3 regions of the Sphaerisporangium sp. NPDC051017 genome follow, and region 2 is predicted to be linked to each of the others. Evidence: riboswitches for the same ligand, from Rfam matches in the RefSeq annotation. Region 2 holds a riboswitch; each other region holds the start of a gene.
What was found. Region 2 has a riboswitch for cyclic di-AMP ahead of AB0M95_RS02565 (NlpC/P60 family protein). Riboswitches for the same ligand answer to the same signal wherever they lie in the genome.

Region 1 (2,260 bases), on a different contig from region 2:
GCTCGTCGGGGACGGGCAGCGCGGTGAACACCGTGAGGCGCCCGGCGTGGGCGGCGGCGCGCAGGCGCAGCGCGGCGGCGACGCCGAGGACGCGCCGCGAGGGCGTGGACTTGGCGCGGGCGCGCAGCAGCGCGGTGCCGGGGCGGGAGGTGAGCAACTCCAGCAGGCGGATCGTGGCGAGGCCGTCGTCCACCAGCACGATGCGGGCGGGGGCGGCGGTCAGCGAGGTGAGCTGGACGCGGCCGGAGAAGCCGTCCCCGAGCACCCAGGCGGCGCGGCGTCCCGGACGGGGCATGTGGCCGTCGGTCGCGGTCTCGATGCGCAGGCCCGGCGGCAGGTCGAGCGTGGCGAGCTCCCTGCGCGTGACCTTGAGCGCGGGCAGCTTCGCGCGGGTGACCACGCGCATCTCGGGCCCCGCGACCCCCGCGTGCCGTGCCTCGACCGCACACAGCAACTGGAGAGGCGACTCCACCCAGGCGACGGCCGACCCCTGCTCCCGCACGCGGCTTCGACCGTTCCTCTCCACGCCGGGGATTGACCCTTTCACGACGAAAGCAAAGTAGCCGCATGACGCGACACGTGAGGTAACAACCGGTGAACAAAGTCTTACGACCACCCGGCGAAGGCCCGTTCACCTGCTGGTGGAACGGCCTTCCGGCATCACACGCGCCTCCGGCGGCAGGAAGCGCCCTCGGCGCCCGGCACGCCCACCACCACCCGAACCACCCCGATCTCCCTACAAACGGCCTGAACCCCCTCCACGGCCCCGAACCGCTATGTCTGGGACATCGCAGTGAGCATCCACACTTCCTCCTCCGTGATAAGCGATCGCCCCTCTCCCGGCAACCCCCGATCGCGTCCACCCGAGACCACGGACGACCACGCCCGCCGGAGAGCTTGACACCGCCGGTGCCATCCGGCCCGAATAATGCTTTCCGGCCGTCCGGTCCCGACTGTCACACCGGCCCCACGAGCCCCGGCCGGCGATTCCCCCGAGCGCGGCGCGAGCACGTTCTCGCAGGTAAAGAGGGAGCCTGGAACCCGTTGACGATCACACCCCAGGCCCACTTGCCCTCCGGAAACCCTGCCACAGACCGGACATTTGTCGTATTTGCGGCTGTTTGTCCGATGTATTACTCTGATTGAACTCCGTGCGGGGGAAGTGCTCACCCGAGCGACTCCTATATGCCACGGAGATTGCATAGCGCGGCCGGTCCTCTGGGAGATCCCTCTCCCCCCGGGGCGCGCAACCGCCGAGTCCGCTTCGCGCGGAGCCGGGGACCCACCTCTCCCCGGGGTGAATCGGGGGCGCCGTCACCTGACGGACGCGCCCGTAGGGCGACTTCCACGCCCGAACCCGTCAGCTAACCCGGTAGGCGGCCGTGGAAGAAGGAGTTTCCCCTTGTCCATGTTGATACATCGGCTTCTGGATGCCCCGAAGAACCACTTGAAGGCCTTTGCCTTCGGCGGCCTGGTGGCCGCACAGCTCGTCGCCGGCGTCACCATGGCCGCGCACGCCGACAGCGGCCGGGACGGCGTCGTGAAGGTCGCCGGCTCCGAGGCCGCCGGCCTGTCGAAGGCGCTCGGCCTCCCGGAGGGCGCGCGGCACGTGTCCGCGCAGCAGCTCCTGAAGCTGGCCGAGAGCCAGATCGGCGTTTCCGAGAACAGCTTGGGCGGTGGCACGAAGTTCCACCGCTGGTACATGGAGAGCCCGCGGGCGCAGGAGACCGTCGCCCGCGACGGCGGCAAGATCTCCGACTACGCCAACGCCGCCTGGTGCGACATGTTCGTCTCCTGGGTCGGCAGCCGGCTCGGCATGGAGGACGCCGTCGGCATCGACGCCTGGACGGTCGCCCACGCCAAGTGGTTCGAGTCGCAGGGCCGCTGGGGCGAGACCCCCAGGCCCGGCGCGGTCGTCTTCTTCGCCTGGAACGGCAGCAAGGACGTGGACGCCATCGACCACGTGGGCTTCGTGATCCACGGCAACGGCGACGGCACGATCAAGACCGTCGAGGGCAACACCGACAACGGCAAGGTCCAAGTCCGCACCCGCTCGACCGACCAGGTCGTCGGCTACGGCTACCCGACCTACGCCGCCTGATCCACGCCGCCTGACGCGGCAGGTCTTTCCCAGGGCGCCCCTCCCACGGAGGGGCGCCCTTTTCCCGGGCGGCCGGCGTCCCGCGGCCGCCTCCCTGTCCCCGGGCGCCCACGCCTCCCCGCGGGCGCCCCTCCCCGGGGGGGGGGCCGCCCGCCGCCC
Region 2 (2,260 bases):
GGTTCGGTCGGCCCGGCCAGGTCGGTTCGGTCGGCTCAGTCGGCGATGCGCACGGCTCCGGCGAACGGACGGTTGCCCAGCGGGACGACCCGCACGACGTCACCCGTGCGCGGGGCGTGCACCATCATTCCGCCCCCGATGTAGAGGCCGACGTGGTGCAGGTCGCCGTAGAAGAACACCAGGTCGCCCGGGCGCATGTCCTCCCGGTTGATGTGCGTGCCCGCCGTCCACTGGTCGCCGGTGTAGTGTGGCAGGCTGATGCCGACCTTCTGGTAGGCCCACATCACCAGGCCGGAGCAGTCGTAGGTGCTCGGGCCCGCCGCGCCCCACACGTACGGCTTGAGCTGCTGGGTCATCGCCCACCTGGCGGCCTCGGCGGCCTTGCCCTGGCCCGGGATCGGGATGTCGATGCGGGTGGCCCGCCCGTACGTCTGCCCGGCCTGCGACAGCGCCCGCTTGAACAGCGTGCTCTCGGTCTTGGCGACCAGCTTGCGGATCTTGTCGCGCTGTGAGGACAGATCGGCGACGAGCTTCTTGACCTCGCCTTCGCGCGCCTTGGCGCTTTCCTTCGCGCGTTCGGCGATGTCCATGGACTTGGTGATCTGGGAGACCTCCTCGCCCTGCTGCAACTGGAGGGCGTAGGTGGTCGCGGCGCGGTCCAGGTAGCCGTCGGGGTCGCCGGACATCGCCAGCGCCAGGGAGGAGCCCACACCGCCGGTCATGTACGCGTCCTGGGCGTACAGGGCCGCCTGGCGGCGCTTCTCCTCCAGGTCGGTCTCGCTGCGCGTGAGCGTCTTCTTGGCGAGCTCGGCCGAGCGCTGCGCCTGCTTCAGGCGTTCCTTCTGGCCGTTGTACTGCTCGGTGAGCGACTCGATCTGCTCGTAGAGGCTCTCGACCTGGTTCTTGAGGTCCTTGAGGCTCGGCTTCGGCTCGGCGGTCGCCGACACGAGCGGCGAGCCGAACGTCAGGACGGTCAGGGCGGCGGTGACGAGCGCGATCCGGCGGGGAAGACGCTTGGTGACTCCGCCGGCTTGGGCGCGCTCCGTACGTTTGGGACGGGCATGCCTGCCCGCGCTTCTACCAGGCGTGCGCCTAGGCTGCACCAACGAGCTCCTCTCCTCGGCCGCCTACCGGGTTAGCTGACGGGTTCGGGCCGGAGTAGCCCTACCGAGCGCGCGACCACAGAGGACACGTCCATGCCCTCCCTCTCGGATTCACCCCGGGATGGCGGCCCGCCGGGGGCGTGCCCCCTGCGTGCGCCGTTGGGTCCCCGGTTCCCGCCGCTTACGGGGGTGCGGCCGGGATTCGGCGGCGCGGCCACCGCTGTGCGATGACCGGTATCGACGCTGGACACTAGTGCAGCTCAGGTTCCGCCTCAACCGGAACTGCGGATTCTGTTGAGGTTTCACAACCGGGACATCACAGGATGATCACGCTCCAAGTGCTTGCGGGGCTGCATTACCCTGCGTTTATGCGTTTTTGACCTCAAGTCGGGCGCACGTGACGCAGGTCCGCGACTGTGCGGAACGTCATATCCCGCCGAAGCGGATGTCGTCGCCGTCTCTTTGACGCCACGCGTTCACTCCGTCACCATCCGCCACGCCGATATCGAGGGGGCGGGGTTTCGGGCGGTCCGATACCGCGATCGATCCCGGAATCGATGCGGTAACGCCGGCGGCGGCGGACCCGCGCGGGAGGATACCCTGGCGCTTCATGGAGCAGGTCGTGGAGTCCGTGCCCTCCGGCAGCACGGTGGTGGTGCGACGAGCCCGCACGCCCGACGTCCGGGCCATCAGGCGGCTCGTCGACACCTACTCCGGCGACGGCCCGCGCCTGCTGCGCAAGTCGACGGTCACCCTTTACGAGGACGTCCAGGAGTTCTGGGTCGCCGAACGGGACGGCGCGGTCGTCGGATGCGGGGCGCTTCACGTCCTCTGGGAGGATCTGGCCGAGATTCGCACCGTTGCGGTCGATATCGGCTGCCGTGGCATGGGAATCGGGCATATGATCGTCGGCGCGCTCATCGACGCGGCTCGCGATCTGGGGCTGCGGCGGGTCTTCTGCCTGACGTTCGAGGTCGAATTCTTCGCCAGGCACGGTTTCGCCCCCATCCAGGGCACTCCGGTGTCTCCTGAGGTGTACGCCGAGTTGCTCGACTCCTACGATGAGGGCGTAGCCGAGTTCCTCGATCTGGAACATGTCAAGCCCAACACCCTCGGCAACACGCGGATGCTCCTCCATTTGGTCCCCCGATCTTGAC
Region 3 (2,260 bases), on a different contig from region 2:
TGGCCAGATCGCGGGCGCGCTGTGGGAGGGCCTCAAGCGCGGGTACGCCCGGGTGCGCCGCCGCGCGATGCCGGGGCACGTCGACATCGCCAAGGCCCTGCCGCTGACGTACGGCGTGGTGGCGGTGCTGTTCGTGGTCTTCGGCCTGCTGATCTACGCCGACATCGTCAACCCGATCCGCCTGACGGGCTGACCCTCACTCGCCGGAGGCGCCGCCCGGCCGGCGGCGCCTCGTCCGGCGTTCAGTACATCGAGATGTGCACGTGGTCGAAGTGGTTGGCCGTGACGCCGCCCCGGTCCTCCATCGCGCGCCAGCCCGGGAAGCCCAGGTTGTAGATGCGCTGCCGGTAGATGACGTACTTCACGCCCAGCTTGCCGCCGTTCTTGATCGCCCAGGCGGCGATCGCGCCGCCCAGCGCCGCCTGTCCGGCGGACGGCATCGCGCCGCCCGAGCTGAGCATGAAGTCGCAGGCCCTCCCCAGCGGATGCTCGCCGGAGTCCTCGGGCCGGTAGCAGCCGACCGGGAAGCTCAGGTCGAAGTGGCTGCGCACCTCCGCCCGCATCAGGCGCATCCGCGGGGTGATGTTGTCGCTCCCGGCGGGCAGTTCGGGGGCCCACGATCCGTTGGCCCGCTTGCCGGGCGCGTTCGGCACGAGCGCGTCCAGCTTGTCCTTGATCTGGCCGATCAGCCGCTCGGCGTCCTTGCGCTGAGCGGTCACCTCGGCCACGTCGCCGCGCAGGCGCACGGTGAGCCGCGCGGCCTCGTCCGAGGCTTTCCTGCGCTCGTCCCGTACCACCGCGAACTTCGCGATCTTGGCGTTCTGCTCTTCCTGGAGCTGGAGGAGCAGGGCGGCGCCGCCGTAGCCGGGGGACATGAGCTGGCCCGCGACGCCGAGGTCGCCCGCCTGGTACTGGAGCTGGGCGAGGTCGCCCACCTGCTCCTGCACCGCCTCCAGGCCCTGCTCGGCCTCCTTGAGGCGTGAGCGCGACGCCTTCTCGGCCGCCTTGGCCTCGGCCACGGCGACGCGCTTGGCGTTGTACTTCTCGATCAGCCGGTCGACCTGCTTGCCGAGCGATTCCAGTTGTGCCTTGAGCTGCTTCTCCGTCGGTTTGGGGGCGGCGCTCGCGGCCGCCGCCGGGGCGAGCGTGTGCCCGGCCATGGTGAACATGGTGAGAACGGTCATGACGCCTGCGGCCACGGTGGCGTGGCGGCCGGTGGTCGGGGGCAGAGCCCTCTCCTCTCCATCCGCCGACCGGGTTAGCTGACGGGTTCGGGCCGGAGCAGCCCTACCACGACGTGGATTCACCCCAGAACCGTTGGGTCCCCGGTTCCCGGGCGGGGCACCCGGGATTAGGCGTACCGGCCGTTACGGCCGGTGTTCGATGGATGTTAGTGGTTGACCGTACCTCGCGGTAGCTTTGTGGTGAATTGTCCTAAAAACCGTCTTGTGTCCGGAGTTGTCGGGCCGCCTCCTCGGGCGGCACGTCGTTCACGAAGGCGCCCATGGCGGACTCCGACCCCGCCAGGTACTTCAGCTTCTGCGGCGCCCTGCGGATGCTGAAAAGCTGCAGGTGCAGGTAGGCGAGGTCGCGCCCCTCGCGCACCGGCGCCTGGTGCCAGGCCGCGACGTACGGCATGGGCACGTCGAACAGGCCGTCCAGCCGCCGTAGCACCCCGGTGTACAACGGGCCGAACGCCGCGCGCTCCTCCACGTTCAGCGACCCCAGGTCGGGGACCCGCCGGTTCAGGTACACGTGCACCTCGAACGGCCAGCGCGCCGCGGCGGGGACGAACGCCGTCCAGTGGTCGTTCGCCGCCACCACGCGGATCTCGGCCTTGCGCTCGGCCGCCAGAACGTCGGCGAACAGGTCGCCGCCCGTACGCTCGCGGTAGCGCGCGGCGGAGGCGAGCATCTGCCGGGTCCGCGGGGTCACGTACGGATACGCGTAGATCTGCCCGTGCGGGTGCGACAGGGTGATGCCGATCTCCGCGCCGCGGTTCTCGAAGCAGAACACCTGCTCCACGCCCGGCAGCGCGGACAGCTCCGCCGTCCGGTCCGCCCAGGCCGTCAGGACCAGATCGACCCGCTCGGGGGAGAGCGCGGCGAACGAGGAATCGTGCTCGGAGGTGAAGCACACCACCTCGCACCGCCCCACGCCGGGCCGCACCTCGCTCAGCCCGCCGGGCTCCTCGTAGGTGCCCTCGTGGTCGCTGAAGGAGGGGAAGCGGTTCTCGAACACCGCGACGTCGTACTCGGGG

Region 1: it holds a riboswitch for cyclic di-AMP, as region 2 does, so the genes downstream of both, AB0M95_RS31815 (CHAP domain-containing protein) here and AB0M95_RS02565 (NlpC/P60 family protein) in region 2, are expected to answer to the same signal.
Region 3: it holds a riboswitch for cyclic di-AMP, as region 2 does, so the genes downstream of both, AB0M95_RS13170 (hypothetical protein) here and AB0M95_RS02565 (NlpC/P60 family protein) in region 2, are expected to answer to the same signal.

The regions. Positions count from the first base shown of each region.
Region 1 covers NZ_JBFBCI010000055.1:104-2,363, reverse strand. The annotation lists gene AB0M95_RS31820 (hypothetical protein) at 1-502, opposite strand, end outside; cyclic di-AMP (ydaO/yuaA leader) riboswitch at 1,242-1,394, shown strand; gene AB0M95_RS31815 (CHAP domain-containing protein) at 1,409-2,101, shown strand.
Region 2 covers NZ_JBFBCI010000001.1:521,247-523,506, forward strand. The annotation lists gene AB0M95_RS02565 (NlpC/P60 family protein) at 36-1,103, opposite strand; cyclic di-AMP (ydaO/yuaA leader) riboswitch at 1,109-1,310, opposite strand; gene AB0M95_RS02570 (amino-acid N-acetyltransferase) at 1,714-2,259, shown strand.
Region 3 covers NZ_JBFBCI010000012.1:33,136-35,395, reverse strand. The annotation lists gene AB0M95_RS13175 (site-2 protease family protein) at 1-193, shown strand, start outside; gene AB0M95_RS13170 (hypothetical protein) at 243-1,184, opposite strand; cyclic di-AMP (ydaO/yuaA leader) riboswitch at 1,234-1,368, opposite strand; gene galT (galactose-1-phosphate uridylyltransferase) at 1,435-2,260, opposite strand, start outside.